Linked DNA regions of Tardiphaga sp. 709. The protein of the gene in region 1 interacts with the protein of each later gene in a pairwise test. Links are inferred from orthologs where the notes say so. Each region holds a gene or a part of one and is shown on either strand. Other genes may lie near its edges.

Region 1 (10,024 bases):
CTCGCGGACGGCATCCGTGGGCTGACCGACGAGAACGCGCTGGCCTTCTTCGATGCCATCGCACCGATCGTGCACAAAGACTCCATCGACATGGAGATCGCCTGGTTCCAGTCGCGCTACGACAAGGTCGGCCCCGGCGGCACCGGCGCCGATTACATCAACTGCCCGATGACCCACGAGCAGTATGACGCCTTCATCGATGCGCTGCTGGCCGGCGAGAAGACCGACTTCAAGGAGTGGGAAACCAACACGCCCTATTTCGACGGCTGCCTGCCCATTGAGGTGATGGCCGAGCGCGGCCGCGAGACGCTGCGTCACGGCCCAATGAAGCCCGTCGGCCTCACCAACCCACGCGATCCCCTCGTGAAGCCCTACGCCATCGTACAGCTGCGCCAGGACAACAAGCTCGGCACACTCTACAACATCGTCGGTTTCCAGACGAAGTTGAAATACGGCCCGCAGCAGCAGGCGCTGCGCATGATCCCCGGCCTGCAGAATGCCGAATTCGCACGGCTCGGCGGCCTGCATCGCAACACCTTCCTGAACTCGCCGAAGCTTCTCGACGAACAGCTCCGCCTAAAGGCGCAACCGCGCCTGCGCTTCGCCGGCCAGATGACCGGCTGCGAAGGCTACGTGGAGTCCGCTAGCGTCGGCCTGATCGCCGGCCTCTATGCGGCGGCCGATGCCAAGCGCCAGTCGCTGGCGCCGCCGCCCGTCACCACAGCGCTGGGATCGCTGCTCGGCCACATCACCGGCGGCCATATCGAAACCGTCGACGCAGGCCCGCGCTCGTTCCAGCCGATGAACATCAATTTCGGCCTGTTCCCGCCGCTGGCTCTGGCGCCGACCAAAAAGCCCGACGGCTCGCGGCTGCGCGGCAATGAGAAGACCGTTGCCAAGAAGCAGGCGATGAGCGCCCGGGCGCTGGCCGATATGGATGACTGGATCGCCGCCAGCCTGCCCGTTGCGGCCGCGGCATGATGCTGGCGATTTGAATTTCAGGATTGTGCGATGAGTTTGCCGCCACAGGACGCCACTGCGCTGTCCAAGACCTGGACCGAAGGCGTGTTGCTGAAACGCGACGTGTTCTCGACCATCGAGCGCGGCCGCTATCGCACGTCATCGGGCGAAGTCGATGCGGTGCTGCGTCGGCTCGACCAGGTGCCGTGGTGGTCCTATCTACTGGCGCTGCATCTGTTCACGCGGGAACGTCGCGCACTGACGCTGGCGCGTGATCTGCGCGTCGGACCTGAATTGCTCTGGGCTGGCGACCGCGCGCTGGTGCGTGGCTTCATCGACGGTGTCGCACTGCATCTCGCCAAGCCGCATCACGATGCGCGCTATTTCAAATCCGCGAAGCTGGCGCTACGCAAGCTGCATCGCATGGGCGTGTGCCACAACGATCTCGCCAAGGAGCAGAACTGGCTGCGCGGCAGCGATGGCCTCGCTTACGTCACCGACTTCCAGCTCGCGGTCTGCTTCAAGTCTCGCAGCCAGTTGTTTCGCATCGCCGCCTATGAAGATCTGCGTCACCTCCTGAAGCACAAGCGCACTTACGCGCCGGAGCTGCTGACGCCGAAGGAAAAGGCGATCCTGTCGAAGAAGTCGCTGCCGGCACGGATCTGGCTGATGACCGGCAAGAAGGTCTATCGCGCCATCACACGCGGCATCTTCAATTTCACCGACCGCGAAGGCGGCGGCAAGCGTCTGGTCAACGATGCGCCGCCGCTGCTGGAGATCATCAAGCAGAACCCGGCAGTGCGCGACGCGTCGATCGTGGCGTTCGCCGATCGCCGTACCGGCGTCGGGCTCTATGCTTTCGTGGAGGCTGATGACGTCGCGCTGGAAACAAAGCTGCAGGGTGAACTGGCTGCCGCAAAGGGGACGAAGCCGCCTGAGCATCTGCAGGTCGTCACAGCCCTGCCCCGTGACGCCTCCGGCCGCATTCGCACCGAGGTGCTGCAACTGGTGGCGATGAACCAGGTCGATCTGCTGGAGCCGCTGATGACCAGCGACGCCGACCGCGCGTTCCTGAAGGGCATTCTGGAGTCGCGGAAGAACCTGCGCGACCGTTTCAACTTCGAGACGACAGACCAGAAGCTGACGTCACACTGAGCGCGACGCGCGCCACAGTGTCCACAGCGTCCGCAACCGCGGTCTGACATTGAGCTCGAACGGATCGTGATCCACTCGGGCCATCTGCGCCAGATCGTATTTCACCAGTGCCATCGGCAGGAACGCTGCGCGCGCAGCCGGTGCTACATCCGCAAGCATTCCCTGCGCTGTCGCGAGTTGTTCCTGCGCACCTGATATCAGCCGATCCAGCGTTGCGCGGATACCGGGCGTCATCTTGCCGGCAAACATCTGATCGGCGCTGCTGCCGTTCTGCAGCAGCATGTCCTGCGGAATGAACAACTGCCGCCGCATCGTGTCATAGGGCAGACGCGTAATGATCCGCGCGACGCCTTGGGCCAGCCCGGCATGCTCGGCGACATGAGCGCTGGCCTCAGACCCGTCGCCGAGAATCTTTGCCGATGAGAACAACAGTGTCCCGAGCGTATCGCGAAAGTGGCTCTCCAGCAGCGCGAGATCCGGCATCGGGTCGTTGTAGAGATCGAAAATGTGCACATCGATCAGCTTGGACAGCCTGTCGACGGACAGATTGTGCGCGCGGATCGCTAACAGTAATTCGGCAGCAACGGGGTTCTGTTCGACATCGCCATGACCTGCGCCGGCCAGCATGTCGGTCCACCATTGCAGCCGGATCTCGCCGGGCAACGGTTGTTTCACGAGCTCGCGGACGCGGGTAATTTCCGTATTGAACGCATAGAGCGCCAGCAGCGAACGGCGCTTGTCGGCAGGCACGAACAAGGTCGCCGCGTAGCGGTCAAAGTCGTGGCTGCGCACCAGCTCCGCGCAGAAAGCCGCGGAGCTCTGATCAGCACCACTCATGGCACCGCGATCAATGCAGCGGCAACGCGGCGGCGCTCGCCCATCATGACGTTATAGGTGCGGATCGCAGGACCGGTTTGCATCGCGTCGATCACCACATGCAGATTGCGCAAGGCACTGCGAAGATCGTTCGGGACGATCCAGACCTCGTTGCCGGTGCCGATGATCAGCGTGTCGATGCCTGCCGCGCCTTCGAACACGCGCCGCAGCGAATGGCGGTCAATGTCACTGGCCTTGGTGACCGACCACGCCCACACCGCATCGGGCAGGCACAGCAGCGAGCCCTGATGCGACATGGTGTCGAAGTGGAAGCCACCCTTGCCGTAGGCTTCGATGGCGGCCGAGCGCGGAAGGTGCGGCGCTTCGGGATCGACCGGCATCTCAGGGCTTCGGCTTCGCGGCGGGCTTGTCGGCGTCTTCGCGGTGTTCGCCGACGCCGAGATAGATCAGCAGCGGCGCGGCGATGAAGATCGAGGTGTAGGTGCCGACCAGCACGACGCCGAAGATCATGACGGCGGTGAAGGAGTGGATCGCCTGGCCGCCAAACGCGTAGAGCGCCAGCAGCGCCAGCGTCACGGTGACGTGGGTGATGATCGAACGCGACAGCGTCGAATTGATCGACTCGTTCAGCAGCTCCGGCATCGGCATCTTCTTGTAGCGACGCAGAATCTCGCGAATACGATCGTAGATGACCACGGTGTCATTCAGCGAATAACCGAGGATGGTCAGCAGCGCCGCAATACTGGTGAGATCGAAGTCGACTTGTGTGATCGACATGAAGCCGATCGTCAGCACGATATCGTGGACGTTGGCGATCATGGCGCCCAGGGCGAACTGCCATTCGAAGCGGAACCAGAGATAGATCAGGATGCCCATGATCGCGACGATCAGGCCGAGCATGCCGTAAGCCAGCAATTCGCCGGAGACGCGCGGACCCACCACTTCGACGCGGCGATATTCGACGCTGTCACCGAGGGCTGCACGAACCTTCTGAACGGCGGCCTGCTGCGCGGCATCGCCACCCGGCTGTTCGGCCAGACGGATCAGCACGTCGGCCGCGCCGCCGAACTGCTGCAGCTGCACGTCGCCGAGTTGCAGGGCGGCGAGCGTCGAGCGCATCGCGCTGATATCGGCCGTACCGGATTTGGCCTGGACTTCGAGCAGCGTGCCACCCTTGAAGTCGATGCCGAAATTCAGTCCGTGCGTGAAGAACAGCACGATGGCGAGGATCGACAGCAGCGCCGAGATCGGGAACGAGATGCGGCGGAAGCGCGTGAAATCGAACTTCGTATCGTCGGGGACGATGCGGAGCGACGGCAACAGATCGAAGATCGCCACGATCGACAGAATGACGATCAGCGCGCCCAGACCTGCCAGAACCATTTGTGTCGTTGTCAAAATCTGCTCCGTAAACTCAAATCGGCACGCTGGTCGGCCGCTTCCACCTGACCCAGCCGGCGACGATCAGACGGGTCACGGTGAAGGCCGTGAAAACCGTTGTGATGATGCCAATGCCAAAGGTCACGGCGAAGCCGCGGACCGGTCCGGTGCCGATGTAAAACAGCACCGCAGCGGCGATGAAGGTCGTGATGTTGGAATCCAGAATGGTCGCCAGCGCGCGCTTGAAGCCGGCATCGATCGCCGAAATGGCGGTGCGGCCGGCGCGCAACTCCTCGCGGATGCGCTCATAGATCAGCACGTTCGAGTCCACGGCGATGCCGACCGTCAGCACGATGCCAGCGATGCCGGGCAGCGTCAGCGTGGCGTTGAGCAGCGACAGGATACCGAAAATCATCAGAACGTTGATGGTCACCGCGATATTGGCGAACAGGCCGAACAGGCGGTAGGTCAGCAGCATGAAGACGATAACGAGGATCGACCCGACATAGGCCGCAAGCTCGCCCTTGGCGATCGAGTCGGCGCCGAGACCGGGGCCAACGGTACGCTCCTCGATGATGCTGAGCGGCGCAGGCAGCGCGCCGGCACGCAGCAGGATCGCCAGATCGTTGGCGCCCTGCACGGTGAAGCTGCCGGAGATCTGGCCGGAGCCGCCGGTGATCGGCTCGCGAATGACCGGGGCCGACACCACTTCGTTGTCGAGCACAATGGCGAAGGGCAGATTGACGTTCTTCACCGTGGCATCGGCAAACTTGCGCGCGCCGGACGTGTTGAAACGGAACGAGACGATCGGCTCGTTGGTGCGCTGATCGAAGCCCGGCTGCGCATCGGTCAGGTCAGCGCCCGAGACCAGCACTTCCTTCTTCACGAGATACGGCGTCTTCGGAGATTGCGAGCTCATCAAGAGTTCGGAGTCCGGCGGCACCCTGCCTTGTGCCTGCTCGGCCGGGAGCGAGGTGTCGACCATGCGGAAGTCGAGCTTCGCGGTCTTGCCCAGCAATTCCTTGAGGCGGGTCGGGTCCTGTAGGCCCGGCACCTGCACCAGAATGCGATCGAGGCCCTGACGCTGGATCAGCGGTTCGACGGTGCCGAGTTCGTTGACGCGGCGCTCGACGATCTGGATCGATTGCTCGACGGACTGGCGGATGCGGTCATTGATCGCTGCCGGCGGCACCGAAAGACGGATCAGGCCGTTGCCTGCGTCCGAGACTTCCAAGCTGCGCTGGCCGCTTTGCCCCATCAGGCCGCCGAGCGGCTGTGACAGTTCGCGCAGCTTGCTGAGCGCGGTCTGATATTCGGTGTCCTTGGTGATACGGACTTCGACATTGTCGCCGCGAACGCCGAGACCGGTATAAACGATCTTGGCATCACGCAGCGTGCGGCGGACGTCGTCGCGCACCTGATCGAGCTTGTCCTTCTTGACCGAATTGGCATCGACTTCGAGCAGGATGTGCGAGCCGCCCTGCAAGTCGAGGCCCAGCACCAGATGGCGCTGCGCCCATTTCGGCCAGGTTTTCACGGTGGCTTCGGGGAAGAAATTCGGAACCGCGCACAGGCAGACCACGAGCGCCGTCAGAATGACCGCCAGCGCCTTCCACCGCGTGAAATACAACATCGAGATGATCCGTCAGATTCTTGAAATGGCGACGCGCAAACGCATCAGCTCGCGGCCGCGTCGTCCTTGGCATCAGCCTTGTCCGCCTTCTCCTTGGCGGGCTCACCCTTGGTGCGCACGCCCGAGATCATCGTGCGGAGCTGACGTACGCGAACGCCTTCGGCGAGTTCGAACTCAACCTGCTCGTCATCAACCACCTTGGTGACCTTGCCGACCAAACCGCCCGAGGTGACGATGGTGTCGCCACGACGGATGTTCTTCACCATCTCGGCGTGGTCCTTCACCTTCTTCTGCTGCGGACGCAGGATCAGGAAATACATGATCACGAAGATCAGCGCGAAAGGCAGCAGCGACATCAGCATGCTGTTGGTGTCGCCGCCGGCTGCAGCCTGGGCAAACGCAGGGGTAATGAACATCGGGAAGTCCTCGTAAACGCTGGGGAATAAACCGGCGACGCGTCGGCGTTCGGCCGGTTTGGGTAAATTCGCGCGGACTATAGCGGCCGGCGTCCCAATTGCAACGCCGGTAAACCCTCTGATTTGTCTGCGATTTGTACCGCTTGCGGATGTGTTCCGGGCTCGATATGGGTGCGCGCCGAGGAAAGTCAAAAATGTCAAAAAAGCCCAATAAAACAAGCCGCCGCCCTGCCAAAAAGGCCCCTGCGACCCGCACGTCCAAGACCGTCCGCACGACCGCGGCAAAACGTCCGCGACCAGCCGCCGCCGCCCAGATCGATGAGCGGATCGCGCTCGCCCTTGAGGCCATTGCCGCCGGCATGGCTGCGGCGGCGCCGAAGTTGTCCAACGCTGATTCTCTGGGCAGCGCCGAAGCCTTTATCTGGCATCCCGACGGCCGCCTTGCGCCGGTGCCGAAGGTCTCGAGGGTCGATATCGGCCTGCTGCAGGGCATCAACCAGCAGGTCGACACCCTGATCGAGAACACCCGACGCTTCGCCAACGGCCTGCCGGCCAACAACGCGCTGCTCTGGGGCGCGCGCGGCATGGGCAAGTCATCGCTGGTCAAGGCCGCGCATGCCTCAGTCAATGCCAGCAAGTCCGTCGCTGGTCGTCTCAAGCTGGTCGAGATTCATCGCGAGGACATCGAGAGCCTGCCGGCGCTGATGGAACAGATCCGCGCCTCGGATTTTTATTTCATCGTGTTCTGCGATGATCTTTCTTTCGACGGCAACGATGCGTCCTACAAATCGCTGAAAGCCGTATTGGAAGGCGGCATCGAAGGCCGGCCGGACAACGTGATCCTCTATGCGACCTCGAACCGCCGCCATCTTCTGGCGCGCGAGATGATCGAGAACGAACGCTCGACCGCCATCAATCCCGGCGAAGCGGTCGAAGAGAAGGTGTCGCTGTCGGATCGTTTCGGCCTCTGGCTCGGCTTCCACAAATGCAGCCAGGACGAATATCTCGACATGGTGCGCGGCTATTGCAGCCACTATGGCCTCAAGACCGACGCCGCCGAGCTGGAGCGAGACGCATTGGAATGGTCGACCACCCGTGGCTCGCGCTCAGGTCGCGTGGCCTGGCAGTTCGTGCAGGAGCTCGCTGGCCGTCTCGGCGTGAAGCTCGCCACAAAGTAAAGGCAAATGCCGCCCCGTCATGACAACGGGGCGGCATTCGACTCGCCCTAGGCGAGGCTTCGCAACTCACGCGCTGCCGCGACCATATTCACGAGCGCAGGCCGCACCTCCTCCCATTTCCGGGTCTTCAGCCCGCAATCGGGATTGATCCAGAGCTGGGAGTCCGCCAGCCGCTGCCGTGCAAGCTTCAGCAGATCGAGCATGTCGCGCGTTTCAGGCACCCGCGGCGAGTGGATGTCATAGACCCCAGGACCTATCTCGTTCGGATACTTGTAGGTCCTGAACGCATCGAGCAGCTCCATCTTCGATCGTGACGTTTCGATGGAGATCACATCGGCATCCATGGCACCGATCGCATCGATGATGTCGTTGAACTCCGAGTAACACATATGAGTATGGATCTGCGTGTCATCCCGCACGCCTGACGAACAGATGCGGAAGCTCTCCACGGCCCAATCGAGATAGGACTTCCATTCCGATTTGCGCAGCGGAAGCCCTTCGCGGAGTGCCGCTTCGTCGATCTGGATCATGCCGGCGCCAGCTTTCTCCAGATCCGTCACCTCATCGCGGATCGCGAGTGCGATCTGGCGACACGCGACTTCGCGGGGAATGTCATCGCGCACGAACGACCAGTTCAGGATCGTGACGGGCCCCGTCAGCATGGCCTTCATCGGCCTCTCGGTGAGCGACTGCGAATATTGCCACCATTCGACGGTCATCGGATGCGGCCGGGACACGTCTCCGAACAGCACGGGAGGCCGCACATAGCGGGAGCCATAGGACTGCACCCAGCCATGCTTGGTGAAGGCGAAGCCGGAAAGTTGCTCGCCAAAATACTGCACCATGTCGTTGCGCTCGAACTCGCCATGCACCAGCACGTCGAGACCGATATTCTCCTGCCAGCGAACCGCCCTCGCCGTCTGGTTCTGCAGGAACGTCTTGTAGGCGGCATCGCTGAGTGTACCCCTGACATGGGCTCCGCGTGCGTTTCTCACTTCCGTGGTCTGCGGAAACGAGCCGATGGTCGTTGTCGGGAATGCCGGCAGCTTGAAGCGTCGATGCTGATCGGCCGCACGTGTGGCAAAGTCATTGCCGCGACGTCGCATGGTCGCATCAACAGCGGCGACACGCTTGGCGACAGCAAGATCGTGGATCTTCGACGATGCCAATCGCGCAGCCGCCGCGGCATCCGACGCGGCAAGCGTTGCAGCGACATCCGCGCGGCTGCCAGCCAGCGCCGATCCGAGCGCGGCCAACTCCTCCATCTTCTGGACCGAGAAAGCCAGCCAACTTTTGACGTCCGGATCGAGATCATTCTCAAGGCCCAGATCAATCGGCACATGCAGCAGCGAACAGGACGGCGCGAGTTCCACGCGATCCCGCCCTAGCAGATCGACCATGGGCTCCAGCCCATCAAGCAGGCTGGACAGATCGGACCGCCAGATATTGCGGCCATCGATCACGCCGAGCGAGAGGATCATGTCCTTCCGCGCCTTCGCAGCGACTTCATCGAACTGGTCCGATCCACGGACCAGATCGAGATGAAGTCCGGCGACGGGAAGCGACAGGGCCAGATCGAGGTTATCGCCAAGTTCGCCAAAGTAAGTGTTTAGCATGATCCTGAGCTGCGGGACCGCTTCTGCAAAGGCAGCGTAGGTCCGCTGCAGCGCTTGCCGGGCGAGTGCATCGAGATCGAGCACGAGACACGGCTCATCCAGTTGCACCCATTCGGCCCCTTTGTCGGCCAGTTCGCCGAGTACCTCGACATAGACGGGCAGCAATCGATCGAGCAGCGTCACCGGGTCGAATGAAGCATCCATACTCTTGGCCAGTTTGAGATAGGTCACAGACCCAACCAGCACAGGTCGTGTCTGATAACCCAGCGATCTCGCCTCCTCGTACTCCTTGATCGGCTTGCGCGATGCGAGACTGAAGGTCTGATCCTGCGCCAGTTCAGGCACCATGAAATGGTAGTTGGTATCAAACCATTTGGTCATCTCCTGTGCTGGTACGCCTTGCGACGTATCATGCGTATGAGAGCCGTGCGTGCAGGCCTCGTCATGCGCATCGCCTTGTGATCCACGCGCCATGGCAAAATAGGTCGCGAAGGAAACGTCTCCTCCCTTCCAGCCATAGACCTTCGGAATGGCGCCTACCATGACGCTGGTATCGAGTACCTGATCGTAGAATGAGAAGTCGTTCGACGGCATAACCGTGATCCCGAGCGACTTCTGACGTGCCCAGTTTGCGGCACGCAGCCCGACGCCGACATCGATCAGCGCATTCTCGTCGATTGCACCGGACCAATAGCTTTCCAGCGCCATCTTGAGCTCACGCCGCGGACCGATCCGTGGCGTTCCCAAAGTAGCAACAGGAAGCGAGGACGTAGATTTGGCAGAAGACTTGGAAGAAGTAGACTTTGACACAGTAGACATGGCTTAACCCCAATGATTGGGGGCAAAAGG
Region 2 (10,136 bases), 3.5 Mb from region 1 along the record:
TTAGCCGACGCAACGCCTTTCGGGGCGCTTTCTGCGTGGCCATAGGAGAGCCAAATGCCCAAGCTGAAAACCAAGTCGGGCGCTAAGAAGCGCTTTAAAGTCACCGGAACGGGTAAGGTCATGGCCGCCCATGCCGGTAAACGCCACGGTATGATCAAGCGGACGAAGAAGCAGATTCGTCAGCTCCGCGGCACCCGCGTGCTGTTCAAGACCGATGGCGACAACATCAAGCAGTACTTTCTGCCAAACGCCTGATCGCCCTTACGCCGCTTCGTTGCGGCGGATATCACCCCTTTTGTTATTTCAGATGAAGGAGATCAGTCATGGCTCGCGTAAAACGCGGTGTGACGGCTCACGCCAAGCATAAGAAAGTCTACAAGGCCGCCAAGGGTTTCCGTGGTCGCCGCAAGAACACGATCCGCGCCGCAAAGGCCGCCGTCGACAAGGCCGGCCAATATGCGTTCCGCGATCGCAAGCGCAAGAAGCGTACGTTCCGCGCGCTCTGGATCCAGCGTCTCAACGCTGCCGTCCGTCCGCTCGGCATGACCTACAGCGTGTTTATCAACGGTCTCGCCAAGTCCGGCGTGACGGTCGACCGCAAGGTGCTCTCGGATCTCGCGATCAACGAGCCGGCGGCGTTCAACGCGATTGCTGAGAAGGCCAAAGCTGCACTCGCAGCCTAAGCCAGCAAAGGCCGCACTGGCGGCCTGAGCTCTCCAAGCTCCGCGTATTCATCGACATTGTCATGGCCGGGCAGAAGCGTTCACGCGCTCCTGTCCCGGCCATTGACGTCTTAATCCCTGTGATACCCGTGCTGTAGAAGCTGGTGCCCGGCCTTCCGTCGGACGCGCAGACAGCAAGAGGCGCCCGCCTCTCTCATCGAGGTTGCTTGATGTCCGATCTGACGACGCTCCAACAGACTATTTTGGCCGACATTGCCAATGCCTCAGACGAAGCCGCGCTCGAAGCGGTGCGCGTCGGCGCGCTCGGCAAGAAGGGTTCGATCTCCGCGCTGCTCGCCACGCTCGGCAAGATGTCGCCGGAAGAACGCAAGACCGAAGGCGCTGCGATCAACCTCGCCAAGGATGCCGTCACGCAGGCGATGACCGCGCGCCGCGATGTGTTGAAGTCCGCCGCACTCGATGCACGCCTCGCGTCCGAGACCATCGACGTCACGCTGCCGCTGCGCGATGGCCCCGCTGAACTCGGCCGCATCCATCCGCTGAGCCAGACCTGGGACGAACTGACGACGATCTTTGCCGATATGGGCTTCGCCGTCGCCGAAGGTCCGGATATCGAAACCGACGACTACAATTTCACCAAGCTCAACTTCCCCGAGGGCCACCCGGCCCGCGAGATGCACGACACCTTCTACTTCAATCCGAAGGAAGACAGCTCGCGTCTGCTGCTGCGCACGCACACATCACCGGTGCAGGTTCGTACCATGCTGAGCCAGCAACCGCCGATCCGCGTGATCTGTCCGGGCCGCACCTATCGCAGCGATAGCGATCAGACCCACACGCCGATGTTCCATCAGGTCGAAGGCCTGGTCATCGACAAGGGTTCGCATCTCGGCCACCTCAAATGGATCCTGCACGAATTCTGCAAGGCTTTCTTCGAGGTCGATAACGTCAATATGCGCTTCCGTCCGTCGTTCTTCCCGTTCACGGAGCCGTCGCTGGAAGTCGATATCCAGTGCCGCCGCGACAAGAACGAGATCCGCTTCGGCGAAGGCGAAGACTGGCTCGAGATTCTCGGCTGCGGCATGGTGCATCCGAATGTGCTACGCGCCTGCGGCATCGATCCCGACGTGTATCAGGGCTTCGCCTGGGGCATGGGCATCGACCGTATCGCAATGCTGAAATACGGCATGGCCGACCTGCGTCAGCTCTTCGAAAGCGATGTGCGCTGGCTCAATCACTATGGCTTCAAGCCGCTTGAAGTACCGACGCTGGCCGGAGGACTGAGCACGTGAAATTCTCCCTCTCCTGGCTGAAAGATCATCTCGAGACTGACGAGTCGCTCGAGACGCTGACCGACAAGCTCACCATGATCGGGCTTGAGGTCGAGCATATCGACGACAAGGCGAAGCTCCTGAAGCCGTTCACGATCGCCGAGATCGTCACGGCCGAGCAGCATCCCAATGCCGACCGCCTGCGCGTCTGCACCGTCAATGCCGGCGATGACAAACCGTTGCAGATCGTCTGCGGCGCGCCGAACGCACGCGCGGGACTGAAGACCGTTCTCGCCAGGCCCGGCACGTTCATCCCGGGCAAGGATTTCACCATCGGTCTTGGCAATATCCGCGGTGTCGAAAGCCAGGGCATGCTGTGCTCGGCAGGTGAACTCGGCCTGCCGGAAAATATCGACGGCATCATCGAACTGCCCGCCGATGCACCCGTCGGCGCGATCTATCCCGATTGGGCCAAGCTCGGCGATCCCGTCATCGAGATCAATCTGACGCCTAATCGTCAGGACTGCACTGGTGTGTCCGGCATCGCGCGCGATCTCGCCGCGGCCGACATGGGCGTGTTCAAGAATCCCGGCATCAAGCCGATCAAGGGCGAATTCCCCTGCCCGGTGAAAGTCACCGTCGAAGACGCCAAGCTGTGCCCCGGCTTCGCGCTGCGTCTCGTGCGCGGCGTCAAGAACGGCCCGTCGCCCGAGTGGCTGCAGAAGAAGCTTACCTCGATAGGTCTGCGTCCGATCAATGCGCTGGTCGACATCACCAACTTCCTGACATTCGACCGCGCGCGCCCGCTGCATGTGTTCGATGCGTCCAAGGTAAAGGGTGACATCGTTGTCCGCCGCGCACGTGACGGCGAGACGCTGCTCGCGCTCGACGGCAAGACCTACACGCTCGACAGCAAAGCCTGCGTCATCGCCGATGACAACGGTGTGGAATCGCTCGCCGGCATCATGGGCGGCGAAGCGTCGGGCTGTTCGGAAGAGACCACCGATGTGCTGATCGAATCCGCGCTGTGGAACGAGATTAACATCGCGCAGACCGGTCGCAGGCTCGGCATCAATTCCGACGCGCGCTATCGGTTCGAGCGCGGCGTCGATCCGGTCTTCATGGTGCCCGGTCTCGAACTGGCAACCAAGCTGGTGATGGAACTATGCGGCGGCACACCGTCGGAAAGCATCGTGGTCGGAAAGCCTTACGGCGACGACCGCATCATCGACTTCCCGATTGCCGAGGTGAAGCGCCTCGCCGCCATCGACGTGCCTTTCCCGGAGATGCGACGCATCCTGACGCATCTCGGCTTCATGGTGGCCGGCAGTGGTCCTATGGTGAAGGTCGCGGTGCCGTCCTGGCGTAGCGATGTGACCGGCAAGGCTGACATCGTCGAAGAAGTCATGCGCATCTTCGGCGTCGACAAGGTGCCGATGACGCCGTTCCCACGCGGCGATGCCCCGCGCAAGCCGGTGCTCACCCAGATCCAGCAGCGTACCCGCCGCGCCAAGCGTGGATTGGCAGCACGTGGGCTCGTCGAAGCGGTGACGTGGTCGTTCATCTCGAAGCCACATGCCGAAGTGTTCGGCGGCGGCGCGCCGGAACTGGCGCTGGCCAATCCGATCGCCTCCGACCTCTCCGACATGCGGCCCAGCCTGTTGCCCGGACTGATCGCGGCCGCTCAGGCCAATGCGCATCGCGGCTCGTCTGACCTCGCGCTGTTCGAAGTCGGCCAGATCTTCCGCGGCGATCGCCCGCAGGATCAGTTCATGGCTGCATCCGGCGTCCGGCGTGGTCTCGCCTCGTCGGCGGGCAACGGCCGTCACTGGTCAGGCGCCAGCGCTGCGAACGCGCTCGACGCCAAGGCCGATGCCTTTGCAGTTCTCGCAGCCGCGGGCGCACCGATGCAGGCGCTGCAGATCGTCGCCGGTGGCGCGAATTGGCTGCATCCCGGCCGGTCCGGCACGATCCAGATCGGTCCGCAGAACGTCCTCGGTCATTTCGGCGAGCTGCACCCGCGCACGCTCGAAGCACTCGGTGCCGACGGCCCGTTGATGGCGTTCGAAGTGATCCTTGATCGTATTCCCGACGCCAAGCAGAAGGCGACCCGCGCCAAACCGACTTTGGAGCTCTCGGCGTTCCAGCCTGTGTCACGCGACTTCGCCTTCATCGTCGATCGCAAGGTCAGGTCCGGTGACATTCTCCGTGCGGCAGCCGGCGTGGACAAGAAGCTGGTCACCGATGTGACGGTGTTCGACGTCTACGAAGGCAAGGGCATCGACGACGACAAGAAGTCCGTCGCCATCGCCGTGACCATGCAGCCGCGCGAGAAGACCCTGACCGATCAGGAAATTGATGCGGTGGCAGCGAAGATCGTGGCGGAAGTAACGAAGAAGACGGGCGGCACGTTGCGCGCATGATGGAATCACTCGGCCTGGTCCAGTATTCGACCACGTCGCTCGTTTTTATCACCGTCACCGCCTTCATCGCCGGACTGGCCCGCGGATTTTCGGGCTTCGGTTCGGCGCTGATCTTCATGCCGCTCGCCTCAAGCGTGGCCGGCGCGCAGGTCGCGTCGCCGTTGCTGCTGCTGATCGACTTCTCGACCACGCTGACGCTGATCCCGAACGCCGCAAGACGAGCCGACAGGCGCGACGTCAGCATCATTTCGCTGGGCGCACTTATTGGCGTGCCACTTGGCACGATGGCCTTGGCCTGGGCCGATCCGCTGACTGTTCGCTGGGGCATCGTCTTACTGATCGTCACGATGCTGACGCTACTGATCTCCGGCTGGCGCTATCCTGGTAAGCCGACCGTACCGGTGACTGTCAGCGTCGGCGGTCTCGCCGGGTTCTTCGGCGGCTTGGCGCAACTCGGCGGCCCGCCCATAGTGATGTATTGGCTGCGAGATGCGGCAGTCGCAGCCGTCACCCGCGCAAATATCATCCTGTATTTCGCCGTCGCCGATGTGCTGATCATCATCAGCTACACGATCGGCGGATTGTGGAGTTCCGCCATTCTCGGTCTCGCGGTGATTACCGGACCACTATTCGGTCTCGGCCTCTGGCTCGGTTCGAAACTGTTCGGCAAGGCCAGCGACGAGCTGTTCCGCAAGATCTGTTACGCGCTGATCGCCGTCTCGGCGCTGATCAGCCTGCCGCTGTTCGACGGGATATTTCACTGACGCTTGCGTGACTTGCGGCGCCAGCCGCCGCGGCGCTAGGGTCTCTCCAATTCAAGAACAACGGGAGAAGACCATGATCGATCGCCGCGACATGCTGAAGTTCGCCGCTGCCGGCGCCATGCTCTTCGCGGCGCGCCCCGCGCTGGCGCAGACGCCAGCAAAACCGCACACCAGGATCATATTTCTCGGCACCAAGGGCGGCCCGCGCGTCGGCGTCGGTGCATCCAATCCCGCCAATCTCGTTGTGGTCAACGACACGCCATTCGTGATCGATTGCGGCATGGGCGTCAGCCGGCAACTGGTCAATGCCGGCGTGCCGCTTCCCTCGGTGAAGTATATCTTCATCAGCCACCACCATTCCGATCACAATCTGGAATACGGCAACTTGTTCTACAATGCTTGGGCCGCAGGTCTCTCGACGCCGATCCACTCGTTTGGTCCCAAGGGCATCGAGGCAATGACCCGGACTTACTGGGAGTTGAACAAATTCGACGTTGATACCCGCATCGAAGATGAAGGCCGCCCCGATCCGCGGCCGTTGCTCGTTGCCAAGGATATCGCGGAGGATGGCGTGGTGCTGCAGACCGCCGACGTCAAGGTGACAGCGTTTCGCACTCCGCATCCGCCGATCGTCGACAGCTTCGCCTACAAATTCGAGACGCCCGACGGTGTCATCGTGTTCTCCAGCGACACCGCCTACAACCCGAGGCTAGCAGAGTTCGCCAAGGGAGCGGACGTGCTGGTGCATGAGGCACTTTACGTGCCCGCTGTTGACCGGCTGGTGATCAAGACGAAGAACGGCGCGACGCTGAAAAAACATTTGATGGAAAGCCATACCACCACCGAGGATGTCGGCCGCATCGCCGCCGCGGCTGGCGTGAAGGTGCTGGTGCTCAGCCACTTCGTGCCGGGCGACGATCCCGAAGTCACCGACGAGGACTGGATCTCGGGCGTGCGAAAGAATTTTTCCGGCAAGATCATCGTGGCCAAAGATCTGATGCAGCTGGCGCTACCGGTGTAGCGCCAATAGCAGCCTCACGTCGCGGCTACTCCAACCCCGCTCCGCTCGACCGCTGCCGCCGCTGCTTCGTCCGCACCGGCTTGTCTGGTTCCGGCTCTTTCATTGCGCCGATCTTCTTGAGCGCCGCCTCTGCTGCGCGCTCGCCGCTTTCCCATGCGCCATCGACCGTGCCCCACAATGTTTCGTGCGTGGCTTCGCCGGCAAGGAACAGATTGCCCATAGGCTCAGCCAATACGCGGCGCGAGGCCTGGCCACCCGGTGCGGCCCCCGACATGGCTCCGAGCACGAATGGCATCGTATCCCAGCGCGTCGTTGCAGAACGCTTGATCGCCGGTTTGATATCGGAGCCGAACAGCTTCGTCAGCCATTCAACGGCGAAAGCCACCATCGCGGCCTCGCCCTGAGTTGCAAGGTCGCGGCCGAATGCGCCCGCGACATCGACGGTACACAGCGATGACCCGCCAATATTCGCAAACAGTGCACCGGTACGTGTGCTCGTGCTTTGCTCGACCATCAGCTCATCGCGACCCAGCCCGAGCGGATTGCCAGTAAACTGTAGCGCGATACGGTCATAGCTGCCGAGGCTGAGTTTTGCCGCCGCGTCGAGCTGCCGCTTTGGCAGTTCCGGCGTGAACTTGATTGTCCCCGACGACAACACATTGCTTGATGCGGTGATGATCACCGCCCGCGCCGCAATGCGCCCTGACGCCGTCTCAACGCCGATGTCGCGTCCGCTCCAAGTCACGCGCGTCGCAGGGGTCGACAGCGCCACCGGAACGGCCTCGCCGAGCTTGCCCATCAATGCCCCGAGCCCCTGGCGCGTGGCAACATCGATGGCGCGATCCTGCGCGCGCGAAAGATCCAGCGTCGAGAGATCCTTGAGGTCCTTGCCGGTCGCATAGGCCCCGAGCACGAAATCGATCGTGCCCGCCCAGTCCCCGAGATCCTTCGGCAGCGCCGCGGCGCAGGAGATGTCGGCACGGCGCGCTGCTTCGTCGATGGCGCGATTGGCCCGCACGACCGCAGCGAGCAATTCCTCGGTCTCGCCGGCGCGGGCATTACGACGGCCGATACGCAGCTTCTGGCTCGGCGGCGATGGCGCGACATCAATTCCCACCGGCCGGGCAAGCTTCACCACTGCGTTGGTTTCCGGCGTGTGCAGCCAGCGCGCGCCGCGATCGAACGGGGCGTCGAAACTTGTCGCGTCTGTCATGCACCGTCCGCCAATCCGGCTGGAGGCCTCGACCACGATCACCTTGCGATTGGCTGCCTGGATACGACGCGCCGCAGCGATGCCCGCAGCGCCTGCGCCAATCACGACAATGTCAGCATCCCGCGGCAGCGACGCGGCCAATGTCCTTGCGCCGAACAGCGGCACAAGTGTCAATGCTGCGGACGCCGACAGGAAATCTCGGCGTGAAATCGTCATGACATGGTTTCCGAAATTTTATGATGCATGAGAACGTCTCGCGAACCTTGCCGTATTCGAGGGTGTGCGGCAACCGTCGTGGTGAATGAATCGTCACCAGCGCCGCGCGGGCATGAACCAAATTGCAATGGCTCTCGACCATGATGGAGCCAGGGAAAGCGGTCGACATGAACCGCGCTGGGGGAGTCACGATCATGGGCCTCATGCTCGATACGGTCGGGAAACTGATCGCGAAATATCTGCAGAAGGAGCTGCCCGGCTACGAGCCATTCACGCCGAGCGACCCCGAACGCCTGCGCGGTATCATCGAGGAAGGTGACGTGCTGCTGGTCGAAGGCAACAACCGCGTCTCCGGCATCATCAAATATCTCACGCAATCGACCTGGTCGCATGCCGCGCTCTATGTCGGCCCAATCGATGGTGCTGCAGAGCCGAACGGCGAGCCGCATGTGCTGATCGAGGCCAATATCGGCGAAGGTGTCACCTCGGCACCGCTGTCGAAATATTATCCGTTCCACACCCGCCTGTGCCGCCCGGTGGGTCTGTCCTACGAGGACCGCACCACTGTGTGTCGCTACGCCATCAACCGGATTGGCTTTGGTTACGACACCAAGAACATTCTCGACCTGATGCGCTTCCTGATCCCGCTGCCAATACCGCAGCGCTGGCGGCGGCGCATGATCGCGTTCGGCTCCGGCGATCCCACCAAGATCATCTGCTCGGCATTGATCGCGCAGGCTTTCGATGCCGTGCGCTATCCGATTCTGCCGAAAATCACCCGCGCCGGTAGCCGCCAGGCCCGTCGCGAGATTCTGCACATCCGCGATTCATCGCTCTATATGCCCAGGGATTTCGATATCTCGCCCTATTTCGAAGTGGTGAAGCCGACCATCGAACTCGGATTCGACTACACGGCATTGCATTGGGCCGACAAACAAAAGCCGCTCCGGGAGGTGGCGGGCACTTTCGATCCATTTCCGGACGTCTTCGGCACGCCGACGCTCATTCCTGAGACGACTGACACGGAAGCGGAAGTGGCTGACGAAGACGTGAGCAGGCCTCGGATCAGGCTTATCGCCTGATCCGCCACTTCAAGACTTGACCGCGCCCGCTGTGAGTCCGCCGACCATGTAGCGCCGGAAGGCGTAATACACTGCGGCTGGTGGGAGCGCGTAAATAAAGCCCGTCGTCATCAGCAATTCCCAGGGCGAGTCATCAGCGGCCAGGAAGTTGCCGAGCGCGACGGGTAGCGTGATCTCGGTATCCTTGGACAGCAGCAGGAAGGCGTAGAGATATTCGTTCCAGGCGAGCAGCAGCGCATAGGTCCCGATCGCGACCAGCGATGGCAACATCAGCGGCACATAGACCATGCGAAACAGTTGCAGCGGCGTCGCGCCATCCATGATAGCGGCTTCGTCGAGCTCGAGCGGCAGCTTGTCGGACGCCTGCTTGAGCACCCAGATCGCATAGGGCGAAGCAATGGTCACCATCGCCAGGATCAGCGACCAGTGATTGTTGAGCAGGCCGTAATTGCCCATGGTGCGATACATTGGCACAGCGAGGAATGCGGCGGGAATGAAATAGGTGAACAGCGCCATGTTCATCACCGTTCGGCCGCCGCGGACGCGCAGGCGACTGATCGCAAAGGCCGCCGATGTCGCAATCACCAGCGTCAGCGCACCGACCGCCACCGCGATGACGACTGAGTTCAGGAACTGCGCCCAAAAATCGCGCAGGAAATAATGCTGCTGATTGAACACGATTCTGAAATTGTTCAGCGTTGGATGGTCGGGCCACAGCTTTCCCGCGAAGGCATCCTGCTTCGGCGAGATCGCGAACAGGAACATGTGATAGATCGGAATCAGCGTCCAGATCAGCACGGGAATGCCAATCAACAACAGTCGCGCTTCGGTGCCGACCTCTCGTAGCGTTGGCACTCTCATCGGGTGAACCTCTTCATCGAGAGAGCCGTTTCATCATGAAATAGACCAGCGGCAGCACAAGCGGCATCGCGCAAACGATCGATGCCATCGACATGTCGAGCTGATCGAGGCGGAGATAGCGAATCCCCAATGTAGACAGAACATGAGTGAGATCGGCTGGCCCGCCTCCGGTCAACAGATAGACGCTGTTGAAGTCACCGAGCGTCCAGATCATCGAAAGCAGCGTGCAGGTGAGATACAGTGTCTGCATCGACGGCCAGGTGATGAAACGGAATTTCTGCCACCAGCTGGCGCCGTCCACATCGGCGGCTTCGAACATGTCCGTCGAGATCGCCAGACGTCCTGTCATCAGGATCAGCGTCCAGAACGGCAGCGACTTCCAGATGTGGACCATGATCGCCAGCGTCAGGCCGATAGCGGGATCGTTCAGCCAGTTGGGCCCATCCTCGCCAGTAAACTTGAAGATCAGATTATTGATCACGCCCCATTCGGGATTGAACATGAAGCGCACCGACAGGATGGTCGGGATCGACGGCACCGCCCAAGGCAGGATGAACAGTACCGACAGCCAGCGTATCCATGTCCGTGACTGCACGAAGAAG

What was found.
Region 2: the proteins of secD (region 1) and pheT interact in binary tests that used the Escherichia coli proteins (3 or more experiments, as listed by UniProt). The link is inferred for Tardiphaga sp. 709 from one-to-one orthologs.

Annotation. Positions count from the first base shown.
Region 1 is NZ_CP135529.1:146,134-156,157, reverse strand. Bases 3,667-6,657 are described here. They hold secD (protein translocase subunit SecD), read right to left. Parts: upstream 5,966-6,657; coding sequence 4,367-5,965; downstream 3,667-4,366. Other genes in these bases: RSO67_RS00735 (ATP-binding protein), read left to right, coding at 6,576-6,657; yajC (preprotein translocase subunit YajC), read right to left, coding at 6,010-6,381; secF (protein translocase subunit SecF), read right to left, coding at 3,667-4,335. Outside these bases: methylenetetrahydrofolate--tRNA-(uracil(54)-C(5))-methyltransferase (FADH(2)-oxidizing) TrmFO, read left to right, coding at 1-981; RSO67_RS00765 (serine/threonine protein kinase), read left to right, coding at 1,012-2,115; RSO67_RS00760 (phytoene/squalene synthase family protein), read right to left, coding at 2,107-2,952; RSO67_RS00755 (Mth938-like domain-containing protein), read right to left, coding at 2,949-3,332; more of secF, read right to left, coding at 3,334-3,666; more of RSO67_RS00735, read left to right, coding at 6,658-7,559; metE (5-methyltetrahydropteroyltriglutamate--homocysteine S-methyltransferase), read right to left, coding at 7,607-9,994. UniProt on the Escherichia coli protein: Part of the Sec protein translocase complex. Interacts with the SecYEG preprotein conducting channel. SecDF uses the proton motive force (PMF) to complete protein translocation after the ATP-dependent function of SecA.
Region 2 is NZ_CP135529.1:3,678,268-3,688,403, reverse strand. Bases 1,572-4,674 are described here. They hold pheT (phenylalanine--tRNA ligase subunit beta), read left to right. Parts: upstream 1,572-1,971; coding sequence 1,972-4,377; downstream 4,378-4,674. Other genes in these bases: RSO67_RS18015 (sulfite exporter TauE/SafE family protein), read left to right, coding at 4,374-4,674; pheS (phenylalanine--tRNA ligase subunit alpha), read left to right, coding at 1,572-1,975. Also shown: rpmI (50S ribosomal protein L35), read left to right, coding at 55-255; rplT (50S ribosomal protein L20), read left to right, coding at 324-683; more of pheS, read left to right, coding at 893-1,571; more of RSO67_RS18015, read left to right, coding at 4,675-5,141; RSO67_RS18010 (MBL fold metallo-hydrolase), read left to right, coding at 5,215-6,162; RSO67_RS18005 (flavin monoamine oxidase family protein), read right to left, coding at 6,188-7,591; RSO67_RS18000 (YiiX/YebB-like N1pC/P60 family cysteine hydrolase), read left to right, coding at 7,786-8,673; RSO67_RS17995 (carbohydrate ABC transporter permease), read right to left, coding at 8,683-9,534; RSO67_RS17990 (carbohydrate ABC transporter permease), read right to left, coding at 9,548-10,136.